Regions from separate parts of the Allobosea sp. NPDC055332 genome, predicted to be linked through region 1. Evidence: predicted binding sites of a transcription regulator. Region 1 holds the regulator's gene; the other holds the start of a gene.
What was found. The regulator PhoB, encoded in region 1, activates phosphate uptake and scavenging genes when phosphate is short. The targets are predictions, from matches to a motif close to TGTCATNNANCTGTCAT.

Region 2: phnD (phosphate/phosphite/phosphonate ABC transporter substrate-binding protein) is a predicted target of PhoB. The motif match lies at 3,737-3,753, and genes of this name have one in related genera.

The regions. Positions count from the first base shown of each region.
Region 1 is NZ_JBSHMO010000005.1:293,382-301,042, reverse strand. Features, by position in the region: gene ACWIGM_RS26930 (Hsp33 family molecular chaperone) at 1-315, opposite strand, end outside; gene argF (ornithine carbamoyltransferase) at 315-1,244, opposite strand; gene ACWIGM_RS26920 (aspartate aminotransferase family protein) at 1,247-2,452, opposite strand; gene ACWIGM_RS26915 (GcrA family cell cycle regulator) at 2,997-3,548, shown strand; gene ACWIGM_RS26910 (NUDIX hydrolase) at 3,634-4,074, shown strand; gene ACWIGM_RS26905 (YnfA family protein) at 4,089-4,409, shown strand; gene phoB (phosphate regulon transcriptional regulator PhoB) at 4,419-5,117, opposite strand; gene phoU (phosphate signaling complex protein PhoU) at 5,146-5,868, opposite strand; gene pstB (phosphate ABC transporter ATP-binding protein PstB) at 5,906-6,706, opposite strand; gene pstA (phosphate ABC transporter permease PstA) at 6,735-7,619, opposite strand; gene pstC (phosphate ABC transporter permease subunit PstC) at 7,641-7,661, opposite strand, start outside.
Region 2 is NZ_JBSHMO010000004.1:794,298-801,958, reverse strand. Features, by position in the region: cobalamin riboswitch at 1-86, opposite strand, end outside; gene phnE (phosphonate ABC transporter, permease protein PhnE) at 194-1,825, opposite strand; gene phnC (phosphonate ABC transporter ATP-binding protein) at 1,822-2,613, opposite strand; gene phnD (phosphate/phosphite/phosphonate ABC transporter substrate-binding protein) at 2,635-3,687, opposite strand; gene ACWIGM_RS25335 (ABC transporter substrate-binding protein) at 4,183-5,511, shown strand; gene ACWIGM_RS25330 (ABC transporter permease) at 5,661-7,376, shown strand; gene ACWIGM_RS25325 (ABC transporter ATP-binding protein) at 7,378-7,661, shown strand, end outside.

The DNA of each region.
Region 1 (7,661 bases):
CCGATCGGCGTCATAGCGCGCCATGGCCCGGTAGTTGTCGGGGGCGTTGAAATCGACGACCAGCATCGAGATCGGGCCGTCGCTCTTGGTCTGGAGCTGGAAGCGGCCCTCGCCCTTGAGCGTGGTGCCGAGCATGACGGTCAGCGCCGCGGCCTCGGCCAGGACGCGCGAAACGGGTTCAGGGTAGTGATGCCGCGCGATGACCTGATCGAGCGAGGGGCCGAGCCTGACGACCCGGCCGCGCACGTCGAGCGCCGGCACTGCGAAGGGCAGCACCCGATCGTCGGGTGCTGCCGCTGTCACGGTCTCGGCCATCAGGCAGCCACTCCGCCGAAGCACCAGGCCAGGATGCCTTTCTGGGCATGCAGCCGGTTCTCGGCCTCATCGAACACAGCCGATTGCGGGCCGTCCATGACCTGATCGGTCACTTCCTCGCCGCGCGAGGCCGGCAGGCAATGCATGAAGATCGCATCCTTTTCGGCGCGGCCGAGCAGGCGCTCATCGACCTGATAGGGCCGCAGCAGGTTGTGGCGCGTGCCTTCCTCGTCACCCATCGAGACCCAGCAATCGGTGATGACGCAGTCGGCGCCCTCGACCGCCGCCTCGGGCCGGGTGGTCAGGTGCAGTTTCGCACCCTGCTTACGGGCCCAGTCGAGCAGCGCCGGCGGCGGCGCGAGCTCCTCGGGCGTCGCGATGGCGAGCTCGAAATCGAGCCGGCCGGCGGCGTGGACCCAGGAGGTCAGGACATTGTTGGTGTCGCCGGTCCAGGCAATGCGCTTGCCCTTGATCGAGCCCTTGCGCTCCTCGAAGGTCATGACATCGGCCATGACCTGGCAGGGATGCTGGCGCTTGGTCAGGCCGTTGATCACCGGCACCGTGGCGTATTTCGCCATCTCGACCACGGCGTCATGGTCGAGCATGCGGATCATGATCGCATCGACATAGCGCGACAGCACACGGGCGGTGTCGGCGATGGTCTCGCGCTCGCCGAGTTCGATCTCCTGGCCGGTCACCATCATCGGCGAGCCGCCGAGCTCGCGGATGCCGACGTCGAAGGAGACGCGGGTCCGTAGCGAGGGCTGCTCGAAGATCATGGCGATGACCTTGCCTTCGAGCAGGCGGTCGCCGGCGGCAGCCGGCGTGCGCCGGCGGGTCTTGATCTCCTCGCCGGCCTTGAGGATGGCGCGGAGCTCCCCGGCGGAGAAATCCGAGAGATCGAGAAAGTGACGCACTGGAGACCCCATGCTCATTCCGCCGCCGGCCGGGCGAGCTCGGCCTCGACCGCCCCAGCCGCCTTGTCCAGCCGCGCCACCGCTTCGGCCACCTCGCTCTCGCCGATGATCAGCGGCGGCAGCAGGCGCACGACATTGTCGCCGGCCGCGACCACGAGCAGGCCGGCGGCCCGCGCCTGCGCGACGAAATCGGTGTTCGGGGTCTTGAGCTTGAGGCCGAGCATCAGCCCCTCGCCGCGGATCTCCTCGATCACCTGGGGATGCTGATCCTTGAGCTGAGCCAGCGACTGGCGCAGGCGCAAGGCCGTCTTCTGGACATGGTCGAGGAAGCCCGGCGCCAGGATGACGTCAAGCACGGCGTTGCCGACCGCCATGGCGAGCGGGTTGCCGCCGAAGGTGGTGCCGTGGGTACCGAGCGTCATGCCGGAGGCCGCCTCCTCGGTGGCGAGGCAGGCGCCCATCGGGAAGCCGCCGCCAATGCCCTTGGCGATCGACATGATGTCGGGGGCGACACCGTAATGCTCATAGGCGAAGAACTTGCCGGTGCGGCCGACGCCGGTCTGGATCTCGTCGAAGATCAGCATCAGCCCGTGCTCGTCACAGAGCTCGCGGAGTTGCTTGAGAACACGCATCGGCACCGAGCGCAGGCCGCCCTCGCCCTGGATCGGCTCGATCATCAGCGCGGCGGTCTCCGGCCCGATCGCGGCCTTCAGCGCCACCTCGTCGTCGAAGGGCACCTGGTCGAAGCCGTCGACCTTCGGGCCGAAGCCGTCGATATATTTCTGCTGACCGCCGGCGGCGATGGTCGCGAGCGTGCGGCCATGGAAGGCGCCCTCGAAGGTGACGATCCGGAAGCGCTCGGGGTGGCCCTTCGCGGCGTGGCACTTGCGCGCCATCTTGATCGCGCACTCGTTCGCCTCGGCGCCCGAATTGGTGAAGAACACGCGTTCGGCGAAGGTCGCCTCGCAGAGCCGGCGGGCGAGCTTCTCACCCTCAGGCATCGTGTAGAGGTTGGAGGTGTGCCAGATGCGCTGGGCCTGGGCAGTCAAGGCCTCGACCAGATGCGGATGGGCATGGCCAAGCGAGTTGACGGCGATGCCGGCGCCGAAATCGAGATAGCGCGTACCATCGGCGGTGATCGCCCAGGCACCTTCGCCACGCTCGAGGGCGATCGGGGCACGGGCATAGGTCGGCAGGAGAACGGAGGAAGCGGTGCTCATGGAGCGATATCCTTGCGGCGAGACAGGGAGGAAGCGCGGAATCTCAGGCCGGGAACGGCAGGGTGGGACGCAAGCGGCAGCATGCCGGCATGATGCGACCCGCCGGCGACATTATCGTCGCTGGCCGTTCCCGCCGTCTCGTCGCGCGTCAAGCCGCATCGAAGGAAAATCCCGATCGCTCAAAAACATAAGCGCCGCCCTTGGGGGCGGCTGCGTGATGCGACTATGCAAAACCGGCCCCGCCCTGTCAATTGCGCCTGCCCTCGCGGCAGCGTTGCCAATTAGACTCACCGGCCGGCCGTCTGCAGCGATTGGCTGGGGAAAAGCCGAATTAGGATTCGGCGACTCTTGTGGCTGAGTCAGGCCATCTTGTATGGTCTTTCTCGTCAGATACGACATCTCGTGCGGCGTCTCCAGTATCGTCAGTTCCGGGCGTAACGGCTTCCGTTTAGCGACGGGCGCTGCCGGTATCGGATTCCGCCATGATCTCTCCCTATGCCGCGCCGGCTTGCTGGCGGGGCATAACGAAGACAGGTGCAATTCCATGACCGAAGCCGGAGCCTGGACCGACGAACGCGTCGAACTGCTCAAGAAGCTCTGGAATGACGGCCTGAGCGCGAGCCAGATCGCCGCCGAGCTCGGCAATGTCACGCGCAATGCCGTTATCGGCAAGGTGCATCGCCTTGGCCTCTCCGGCCGGGCCAAGAGCCCGGGGTCGGCCACGCCACGCCCGCGCAAGCCCGCTGCCCGTCCGCCGAGCCACCCGGCCGGTCATCACAGCAATGGCGGCGCCGGGCTGACCCGTGGCAACACGGCGCTCGCCCCGCAATTTTCGCCCGAGATCGAAGCCGAGGCGCAGGTCGCGCGCGCGCCAGCCCCATCCGAGGACGTGGTCGTGCCGTTCTCCGAGCGGGTCACCATCATGGAGCTGCGCGAATACATGTGCCGCTGGCCGATGGGCGACCCGACCTCGCCGGAGTTCCGCTTCTGCGGCGGCCGCAGCGCGACCGGCCTGCCCTATTGCGCCTATCACGCCCGTATCGCCTACCAGCCGGCGGCCGACCGCCGCCGCGACCGCAAGGCCATCCGCGCGTAACGACGCCTCTCGATAAAAAGGTTACAGAAGCCGGCCTTTGGGCCGGCTTTTTTGTCGTCGGACAGGCTTGATGCATGAGGCATCCATGGACACCGCCGCCGCTCACCCGATCGAGTATGCATGTGCCCTGCCGATCAAGGAGGGGCTGCTCCTGCTGGGACTGAGATCGCCACATCGCCGGAACCGGCCGTCCTGCTGGGACACGGTCGGCGGTCACGTCGAGCCGGGCGAGACCGCCGAGGCGGCCCTAGTCCGCGAACTCCAAGAGGAAATCGGCATCACACCGACGGGTTTCCGCCACTTCGAGACCATCGAGACGACCGAGACGGACGGCATCACACCCGCGCTCTGGCACCTGTTCACGGTGAGCCAGTGGACCGGCCGTGCGCCTGAGATCACCAATGACGAGCACAGCGAAATCCGCTGGTTCTGCTTCGATGAGGCCCAATCGCTGACACCGCTGGCATCGGAGGCCTATCGTCCGGCGTTCGCCCGGCTGGCCGAGGCCTTCGGGCCAGGCTGGTAATCGGACAGGCGCGCATGACGACATTCGCGATCTATCTCGGCGCGGCGCTGGCGGAGATCGCCGGCTGCTTCGCCTTCTGGGCCTGGCTGAAGCTGGACAAACCGGTCTGGTGGCTGCTGCCGGGCCTGATCCTGCTCGCGATCTTCGCCTGGCTGCTGACCCTGGTCGACAGCCCCGCCGCCGGGCGCGCTTTCGCCGCCTATGGCGGCGTCTACATCGTGGCGTCGCTGGCCTGGATGACGCTGGTCGAGAAGGTCCCGCCGGACCGCTACGATCTGGCTGGCGCAGCGCTCTGCCTCGCCGGCGCAGCGATCATCGTCGCCGCACCGCGCTGACGAAAACCGTCAGCCGCGCGCAAAAGTCTCGTCGAAGGCATAGCCGGCGCCACGCACGGTGCGCAGCGGATCCTTGGAATTGGCCGGGGTGATCGCCTTGCGCAGCCGCCCGACATGGACGTCGACGGTGCGCTCGTCGATGTAGACGTCGCGCCCCCAGACGGCGTCCAGCAGTTGCGCCCGCGAATAGACCCGGCCCGGCGCCTGCATCAGGAATTCGAGCAGGCGGAACTCGGTCGGGCCGAGATGCAATTCGGCGCCGGCGCGGCGGACGCGCCGCGTCGTGCGGTCGAGTTCGAGATCGCCGGCGGCGAGCAGGCCGGCGACATGGCCGGGCTTGGCGCGGCGCAGCAGCGCCTGGATGCGGGCGATCAGCTCGGGCAGCGAGAACGGCTTGACGACATAATCGTCGGCACCGGTGGCGAGGCCGCGCACACGTTCGGTCTCCTCGCCGCGGGCGGTCAGCATGATGATCGGCACGCGCTCTGTGTCACGGCGCGTGCGCAGGCGCCGGCAGAGCTCGATGCCGGAAAGGCCGGGCAACATCCAGTCGAGCAGGACGAGATCCGGCGTATGGTCGCGCAGATGCAATTCGGCGTCATCTCCGCGCGCCACGCTATCGACCTCGAAGCCCTCGGCCTCGAGATTGTAGCGCAGGAGCAGGGTGAGCGGCTCCTCGTCCTCGACGATCAGGATGCGTGCGGGCATGTCAGCGTCCGTTCAAGCGCCCGCCGGTTCAGCCATTGGCTGCCGGCAGGTCGACGAGGATGTTGGTGGTGTCGAGCTTCGGCCGGCTTTCATCCATGGACTGGCCGGTGACGAGGTAATGGATGGTCTCGGCGATATTGGTGGTGTGGTCGCCGATGCGCTCGACATTCTTGGCGCAGAACAGCAAGTGCGTGCAGAAGGTGATGTTACGCGGATCTTCCATCATATAGGTCAGAAGCTCGCGGAACAGCGAGGTGTAGAGCGCGTCGATCTCGTCGTCGCGGCGCCAGACTTCCATCGCCTTCTGCTCGTTGCTGGCGGCATAGGCGTCGAGCACGTCCTTGAGCTGGGCCTGGACCAGGCGGCTCATATGCTCGAGGCCGACGACAGCGCGATGCGGCGGCGAGAACTGTCCGGAGATCGCGACGGCGCGCTTGGCGATGTTCTTGGCGAGGTCGCCGACGCGCTCGATGTCGGCGGCGATGCGGATCGCCGAGATCAGCTCGCGCAGATCGTTCGCCAGCGGCTGACGCCGGGCGATGGTCAGGACGGCCTTCTCCTCGACCTCGCGCTGGAGGTTGTCGAGACGCTGGTCGGCACTGATGATCTTCTGGGCAAGCGCGGTGTCACGGCGGACCAGCGCGACGGTGGAGTCGCCGAGCATGCGCTCGGACATGCCGCCCATCTCGGCGAGGCTGCGGCGCAGGCCTTCGAGATCGGCGTCGTAGGAGCGGACGATATGGTCGGACATCGGGGCGTATCCTTTGGAGCTGGCCGACGCTGAGGACTCAGCCGAAGCGGCCGGTGACGTAGTCCTGCGTCTGCTTCTTGTGCGGGTTCATGAAGATGGTGTTGGTCGCGTCGAACTCGATGACCTCACCGAGATACATGAAGGCGGTGTACTGCGAGATGCGCGCCGCCTGCTGCATGTTGTGGGTGACGATGACGATGGTGAAGTCGCTCTTCAGCTGCTCGAGCAGGTCCTCGATCTTGCCGGTCGAGATCGGGTCGAGCGCCGAGGTCGGCTCGTCGAACAGGATGACCTCGGGCTTCTGGGCGATGGTGCGGGCGATGCAGAGGCGCTGCTGCTGGCCGCCGGAGAGGCCCATGCCGGAACTCTTCAGCTTGTCCTTGACCTCGTCCCAGAGCGCGGCGCGGCGCAGCGCGCCCTCGACGCGGTCGTCGAGCTCCGACTTCGGCGGCTTCTCGTAGAGGCGGATGCCGAAGGCGACATTGTCGTAGATCGACATCGGGAAGGGCGTCGGCTTCTGGAAGACCATGCCGATGCGCGAGCGCAGCTCGTTCACGTCGACATTGTTGGAGATGATGTTGCGGCCGTCGAGCAGGATCTCGCCGGTCGCCTTCTGCTCGGGATAGAGCGAGTAGATCCGGTTGAAGATGCGCAGCAGGGTCGACTTGCCGCAGCCGGACGGGCCGATCAGCGCGGTGACGTGCCGGTCGCGGAAATCGAGGTTGATGTTCTTCAGCGCCTTGTGCTCGCCGTAGTAGAAATCGAGGTTCTTGACGGCGATGCGGACCGGCGCTTCGGCGTCCAGCGTCTGCGGGCTCAGTTCCAGGGTCGAGAGCATCTGCATGGTCCTTCCGATCGGACGCTGATCACTTGCCGCCGCGCACGATGCGCCGGGCGACGATGGAAAGCACGAGGATTGAGACGGTGATGATCAGCGAACCCGCCCAGGCGAGCTGCTGCCAGTTCTCGTACGGGGCGGAGGCGAACTGGTAGATCGTCACCGGCAGGTTGGAGACGCCGCCGACGAGGTTCGGCGAGAACCAGAAATTGTTGTTGAGCGCGGTGAAGATCAGCGGCGCGGTCTCGCCGGCGATGCGGGCGAGCGCCAGCAGGATGCCGGTGACCATGCCCGACTTCGCCGCCCGCCAGGTCACCGAGGTGATGACGACCGAAGGCGGGGCACCGAGCGCGGCGCCGGCTTCGCGCAGCGAGCCCGGCACGAGGCGCAGCATGTCCTCGGTGGTGCGCACGATCACCGGGATCGCGATGATGCCGAGGGCGACGCCGCCGGCCCAGCCGGAATAGCCGCGGAACGGCTCGACCATGATCACGTAGACGAACAGGCCGATCAGGATCGAGGGCGCCGAGAGCAGGATGTCGTTGATGAAGCGGATGAGGTCGGCGAGCTTCGAGGCCTTGCCGTATTCGGCGAGATAGGTGCCGGCGAGCACGCCAATCGGCGTCGCCACGGCGATGCCGAGGAAGGTCAGCACGATCGAGCCGACGATGGCGTTGGCGAGGCCGCCGCCCTCCGTGCCGGGACCGGGCGTGATCTGGGTGAAGGTCGCGGCGGAGAGCCCGCCCAGCCCCTTCACGATCAGCATGCCGAGGATCCAGAACAGCACGACGATCGCGATCAGGGTGAAGCTCGTCGCGATGATCTTCATCAGCCGGTCGGCGGTGCGGCGCGAGGAGCGCACGCGGCCCCATTCGACATGCGGCGTGGTCATGGTCTTTGCGGGTGTCGCCATGGTCATTGTCGAAGCTCCCGCTCAGTAGCGCTTGACGCGCGC
Region 2 (7,661 bases), on a different contig from region 1:
GGCAGCTCCGGATTGGGCGCGAACGCCGCACCGGATTCCCTCTTAGCTTCGGATCGCTCCGAAGACCTCGACGCGCGTCAACCTATATGGCGGGATTGTGGCGTCAACCCGCAACGCTGGCATCGCCGCGCAGGCTGTGGATGGCCGTCATGGGCACAGCGGAAACCGCCAGCTATCGGCCAACCGCAAGCCCTCAGATCACCTTCGCCCGCAATGTGGCGGTGACGATCTCGGTCACAACCACCACCGCGAAGATCACGACGAGCACGAGCCCGACCTGGTCCCAGTAGAGATTGTCCATCGCGGCCTGCAGGGCGACGCCGAGGCCGCCGGCGCCGACCAAGCCGAGCACGGCGCTCTCACGCACATTGATGTCCCAGCGGAACAGGCTGACGGCGAGGAAAGCCGGCTTCACCTGCGGCCAGAAGCCCTTGAGCAGGACGGAGCGCCGCGGTGCCCCGGCGGCTCGCAGCGCCTCGATCGGGCCGGGCTTGGCCTCCTCGATCGCCTCGGCCAGGAATTTTCCGGTGAAGCCGATCGAGTGGACCGCGACCGCCAGCACGCCGGCGAGCGCGCCGGGGCCGAAGACGGCGACGAAGAACAGCGCCCAGACCAGCGTATGCACCGAGCGCGTCGCGACCAGGATGAAGCGGCCGAGCGTGTTGACCCAGGCCGAGGAGGAGATGTTGCGGGCGCACATCAGCGCGACCGGCGTCGCCAGCAGGATCGCCAGGATCGTGCCGAGCGTTGCGGTGTGCAGCGTCTCGATCAGCGCCTGCTGCACGGTCTTGGGGAAGTAAGCCCAGTCGATCGGCCACATCCTCGCAAAGAGGTCGACCGTCTGCGCCGGCGCGTCGTAGAGGAATTCGGGGATCACCTCGATGGTCTGCAGCGACCAACCGAGCGCCAACGCAGCGGCCGCCCAGAAGGCGAGACGCATGCTGCGCTCGGCCGTGGTGAAACGGTGCCAGACCGGGCCGGAGGCGCCCTGCTTGACCTCGCCGCTCGGAGCCTCGTCCTGATAGACCCGGCGCATGAAGGCGGAGAGGATCTCGCCGGCCATTACCGCCAGGATGATCGCGATGATGATGGTCAGCACGAAGTCGTAGTCGAAGCGCTGGAAGGCGGTGAAGAGGGTGGCGCCGATGCCACCGCCGCCGACCAGGCCGACCAGGGCGGAATTGCGCAGGTTCGAATCGAGCTGGTAGGCGGCAAAGCCGATGAAGCGCGGCAGCACCTGCGGCACCACGCCCATGGTGACGACCGACAGGAAGGGCGAGCCGGCGGCGCGTAGCGCCTCGATCGGCTTCATCGACATCTCTTCGATCGCCTCGGCGATCAGCTTGGCGATGAAGCCGATGGTCGCGACGATCAGCGCCAGGATGCCGGCGAGCGCGCCGAAGCCGACCGCCTTGACGAAGAGGATGGCGACGATGACCGGGTGGAAAGTCCGGCAGAGCGCGATCAGCCCACGCGCCAGGATCGTCACCGGCAGCGGCATCAGGTTGCGCGCGGCGCAGAGGCCGACCGGCAACGCGAGCAGCACGCCGGCGCCGGTCGCGATGATCGCGATCTGCAGCGATTCCAGCATGCCCTGCGCGAGCAGCTGCATCTTGTCGTGCGCCAGGTTCGGCGGGAACATGCGGCCGAGGAAGCGCGCGCCATTGCCGAGGCCCTGGACGAAGCGCTCCCAGCGGATGTCGACGATCCCCGCCGCATAGATCACATAGGCAACGAACAGCAGTGCGCCGAAGCGCAGCGGCCAGTTCGGCGGGAAGGCGCGGCTGCGCAAGCTGGTGCCAGCGCTGACAGGAGCGGCGCTCATTCCATCCAGCCTTCGCCGCCATAGATCTCGGCGAGATGGCTGTCCCGCAGCCCGGCCGGCGGGCCGTCATAGATCACGAGGCCCTTGGACATGCCGATCATCCGCAGCGCATAGCGGCGGGCCAGCGCCACGTTGTGGATGTTGACCAGCACGGGGATATTGCGCTCGCGCCCGACCTTGGCGAGCAGTTCCATGATCTCGACCGAGGTCTTGGGATCGAGCGAGGAGGTCGGCTCGTCGGCGAGGATGAGATCGGGCTCCTGCATCACCGCGCGGGCAATGCCGACGCGCTGGCGCTGGCCGCCGGAGAGCTGGTCGGCGCGGCGGGTGGCGAAATCGCCGAGGCCGACCGATTCCAGCAGCGCGAAGGCGCGCGCGATGTCCGCCTCGGGGAAGCGCCGCGTCCAGGCACGCCAGACCGGGACATAGCCGAGCCGGCCGCAAAGCACGTTCTCGATCACCGTCAATCGCTCGACCAAGTTGTATTCCTGGAAGACCATGCCGAGGCGCCGGCGCGCAGCCCTGAGAGGCTCGCCTTGCAGCTTCGCCAGATCGGTTCCGCCGAGCATGATCGAGCCGGAGGTCGGGTCGACCAGCCGGTTAATGCAACGGATCAGCGTCGACTTGCCGGTGCCGGAGGGGCCGATGATCGCGACGATGCCGGGCTCGGAGACACTCAGTGAGATGTCGCGCAGGACCGGCTGACCCTTGCGGTACTCCTTGACGAGGTTGCGGATGACGAGCGCCCGGCCATGGCCGGGCGCCTCTGCTGCGGGGAGCGCGCTCATGAGCTTGCTATGGCTTTCGTGTCAGGGAGCCTTGGCCGGCGCGGGCTGCTGCGCCTTCTTCTTGGCAAGCTCGTCGGCCTCGCGCTTGGCCTCGGTGTCATAGGCCGACTTGTTGTAGGGCGTGCCCGACTTCTCGGCGACGTCGCGCACGACCGCCCAGTCCTTCTGGTAGGTGATCGGCAGGAAGCGGTCGTCGCCGTTGAACTCCTTGGTCATCTCCGGCGTGAAGCGGAAGGAGAAGAAGCAGTCGGTCAGCTTCTTGGCGAGCTCGGGCTTGAGGTCGTGCGCATGGGCGAATGACGAGGTCGGGAAGATCGCGCTGCGATAGATCTCGCGCGTGTCGTCCTTCTTGATCGTGCCGCGTACGATCATGCGCTCATAGACGTCACCGGCCACGGCGCCCATGTCGTAGTCGCCAGAGACCACGCCGAGGATCGACTTGTCGTGGCCGCCCGACATCAGCGGCTTGTAGTCCTTGTCGGCCTCGAGCCCATGCTCGGGAAAGAGCACGCGCGGGGCGAGATTGCCCGAATTGGATGAGGGTGAGGTGTGCGCGACCTTCTTGCCCTTGAGGTCGGCGAGCTTCTGGTAGGGACTGTCCTTCTTCACCACGGCGACGAGATTGTAGCCGCGCACGCCCGCGGCCGAGCCCTTGGCGGCGAACGGGATTGCGCCGGCGAGGTTGACGGCAAAGCCCGTCGGGCCGGTCGAGAAGCCGGCGAAGTGCAGGCGGCCGGAGCGCATGGCCTCGATCTCGGCCGAGTTCGACTGCACGGGGTAATAGACGATGCGCTTGCCGGTGCAGGCGGCGAGATGGTCGGTCAGCGGCTTGAAGATGTTGGCGTAGACGGCGGGGTCCTCGACCGGCGTATAGGCCCAGACCAGCGCCGACGGATCCTTCTGCTTCGAGGCGTCGGTCGGCACGTCGGCGACCAGGTCCTTGTTGGCGTCGCAATACATCGTGTCGAGCTGGCCGCGATTGGGGCAGGCGTCCTGCGCCTGCGCCGCCCCAGTGAGACCGAGGCCCAGCAGCAGCGAGGTCGTGGCGGTTAGGCAAGTCAGCATCTTGGTCATAGTCGGCGTCTCTCCCGGTCGATCTTGATTATGAGCTGGCTATAGTATGTGACACGGAACTGTCATATTCCAGCCGCGTGCAGCGCCAAGTCTTACGACTAAAGTTGCGTTATCCACCGCAATAGCCGGCCTGATCGCAGTCCGGATGGCGGGACGGGCAGCTTCACGACCTTTCTTGTACCGCGGCGCGATGCTGTCCGCTGGAAAGACGCAGCGACGGATTCTGCAAGAAGACTCCGGCTCTTGGATCGGTCCGGACGGGGGTCCGCCTGTTCGTGGCCGCCGCTTACTCAAAAAGAGAGCCGGCTCAGCGCTCGGTTGGGTATTGCCGGTAAAGGAACGGCCTCTCACCAGTTCGTCCGGCAGGCGGCAGAGAGCGGGATGGCACGCTTGTGCTTTTTGTGACAGTTTTGCGACAACGGCGATCCGGATTCCCGGACTTGCCCTCCGCGGACCTCGACGTCGGCGGATGAAGAACGACCAAGGGAGGACTGGATGTTTACACGCAGGATCGCGCTCGTCTCGGCGCTGGGATTGGCTTTGGCCGCCACGGTCGCCCAGGCGCAGGCGCCGTCGGGCAAGGTCACGGTGGTGACCTCGTTCTCGAAGGACGTCACCGACCCGATCAAGAAGGCGTTCGAGAAGGCGGTGCCGGGCGTCACCCTCGAAGTCCAGAACCGCAACACCAATGCCGGCGTGAAATATGTCGAAGAGACCAAGGCCAACAACCAGGTCGACCTGTTCTGGGCCTCGGCGCCCGACGCCTTCGAGGTGCTGAAGGGCAAGCAGTTGCTCTCAGCCTACAAGCCCAAGGCGACCGGCATCCCCGACAAGATCGGCTCCTATCCGATCAACGACCCGGCCGGCTTCTATTTCGGCTTCGCGGCATCCGGCTACGGCATCATGTGGAACGAGCGCTATGCCAAGGCCAACAAGCTGCCCGAGCCCAAGGACTGGCAGGACCTCGCCAAGCCCGTCTTCTACGACCATGTCTCGATCGCTTCGCCTGCCCGTTCCGGGACGACGCATCTGACGGTCGAGACCATCCTGCAGGGCGAAGGCTGGGAGAAGGGCTGGCGGACGCTGAAGGAGATGTCGGGCAATTTCCGCTCGATCACCGAGCGCTCTTTCGGTGTGCCGGAGGCGGTCAATTCCGGCCAGGTCGGCGTCGGCATCGTCATCGACTTCTTCGCCTTCTCGGCCCAGGCCTCTGGCTTCCCGGTCAAGTTCGTCTATCCGACGGTGACCACGGTCGTTCCCGCCAATGTCGGCATCATCGCCAATCCGCCGAACAAGGCGGCGGCCGAGGCCTTCATCGAGTTCCTGCTCTCGCCGGCGGGCCAGGAGGTGCTGCTCGAGCCCGGCATCCGCCGCCTGCCGGTCAACCCCGCCGTCTACGCCAAGGCCGGGGCCGACTATCCCAACCCCTTCACCGATCCGCGCTTCCAGAAGATGATCGGCTTCGACGTCGACAAGTCGGAGGCCCGCACCGCCGTGGTCGACACGCTGTTCGACCAGCTGATCTCCTTCCAGCTCGACGCGCTGAAGGGTGTCACCAAGACGCTGCACGAGGTCGATGCCGCGCTCGCCAAGAAGCCCAACGCCCAGGCGAAGGCGCTCGCCGACGAGGCCCGCACCCTGATCGCCGCCTTGCCGGTCACCGAGGCGCAAGCCGCGAGCCCCGAGCTGCGCGGCGCCTTCACCGGCGGCAAGGAGAAGGGCGCGCGCCAAGCCGAGGTCGAGGCGCAATGGGCGAGCTTCGCCCGCGATAACTACGCCAAGGCCAAGGCCAAGGCCGAGGAGGCGCTGAAGGCGGCCCGCTGAGCAGGCTCACACCGTCATGCTCGCCCTTGTGGCGAGCATCCACGTCTTGAACGCGGCATTCGATCAGCTGCGCGAAGACGTGGATGGTCGAGACAAGCCCGACCATGACGGAAGAGGTCGATCGACATGACATCGCGAGCCCAAAGCCGATGACCGCCGTCCCCACGACCCCCTCCCGCGCCCGCGCGTTCTCCGCCACGCCCGGCCAGATCGCGCTGGCGCTCGCCATCGCGGCCTTTCTGCTCGTCTTCCTGGTGCTGCCGGTGGCGACGGTGATCTATGTCGCCTTCACCGAGAAGGGCACCTCGACCTTCACGCTGGTCAATTTCTACGACTTCGTCCGCACCGAGCTGTTCATGCGCTCGCTGTGGAACTCGTTCTACGTCTCGGCGATGTCGGTGGTCTGGGCCTCGGTACTGGCGCTGCCGCTCGCCTATCTCACCACGCGCTTCGCCTTTCGCGGCGCCGCGATCGTGCAGACGCTCGGCTTCCTGCCGCTGATCATGCCGCCTTTCGTCGGCGCCGTGGCGATGCAGCTCTTCTTCGGCCGCAACGGCTCGATCAACCTGCTGCTCGACGACTGGCTCGGCTTCAAGATCGACTTCATGGAGGGGCTGAACGGCGTCATCTTCGTCCAGTCGCTCCACTATTTCCCGTTCATCCTGATCAACCTCTCGGCGGCGCTGCGCAATATCGACCGCGCCATGGAGGAGGCCGCCCAGAACCTCGGCTCCTCCGGCTTCCGCCTGTTCCGGCGCATCGTCTTCCCGCTGGCGCTGCCGGGCTATCTCGCCGGGGCCTCGCTGGTCTTCGTCAAGGTCTTCGACGATCTCGCCACGCCGCTGCTGCTCAACGTCAAGGACATGCTGGCGCCGCAGGCTTATCTGCGGGTGACCTCGATCGGCATCGCCGACCCGATGGGTTACGTGATCTCGGTCGTGCTGATTGTCGCCTCGGTGCTGGCGATGTGGCTCTCGGCGCTGGCGCTGAAGGGGCGCGACTACGCCACGACCCAACGTGGCGGCGGCGGGCTCGCCCAGCGGGTCATGCGACCGCACGAGGCTATCCTCGGCTATGGCGTCGTCATCCTGATCCTGGCGCTGGTGCTGGCGCCGCATCTGGCACTGCTGCTGCTCTCCTTCGCGACGATCTGGTCGTTCTCGCCGCTGCCCGACGGCTTTACGGTTGCCCACTATGGCCGCGTCTTCGGCGAGAGCTCGCTCTACATCAAGAACACGCTGATCTATGCCGCGCTCGCCGGCGGCATCGACGTCGTGCTCGGCGTCGCCATCGCCTATCTCGTGCTGCGCACCAAGCTGATCGGCCGCGAATGGCTCGACTGGATGGCGACAGCCGCGCTCGCGATCCCCGGCGTCGTGCTCGGCATCGGCTATCTCAGGACCTTCTACGGCATCACCTTGCCGGACGGGACGCCGCTCGCCGCGCTCTGGATCACCATCGTGCTGGCGCTGGCGATCCGCCGCCTGCCTTATGCCTTGCGGGCGTGCCATGCCGCGCTTCAGCAGATTTCGGTCTCGCTGGAAGAAGCGGCCGAGAATCTCGGTGCGACCAAGGCCCGCACGGTACGCCGCATCGTCGTGCCCTTGATGACCGGCGGCATCCTCGCCGGCTTCGTCACTTCCTTCGCGACCGCGGCGGTCGAGCTCTCCGCAACGCTGATGCTGGTTCAGTCCAACTCGGACGCACCGCTGGCCTATGGCCTCTACGTCTTCATGCAGTCGGCCGCCGGGCGCGGGCCAGGCGCGGCGCTTGGCGTCGTCGCGGTCGTGCTCGTCGCCGCCTGCACCTTCCTCTCGCACCTCATCGTTGAACGCAGCCAGAAGGCCAAGGGAATGGGCCACTGACATGAACGCAAACGTCTCCCTGACCACGCCGGCCGTCTCGGTCGCGATCGAGGGCGTCAACCTGTCCTATGGCGACAACCATGTGCTGAAGGACGTGAACCTTGCGATCGAGCCGGGCGAGTTCTTCGCCTTTCTCGGCCCGTCCGGCTGCGGCAAGACCACCCTGCTCAGGCTGATCGCTGGCTTCAACCATGCCGACACCGGCCGCGTCGCGATCGGCGGACAGGACATCTCCGGCCTGCCGCCATGGAAGCGCGACGTCGGCATGGTCTTCCAGTCTTATGC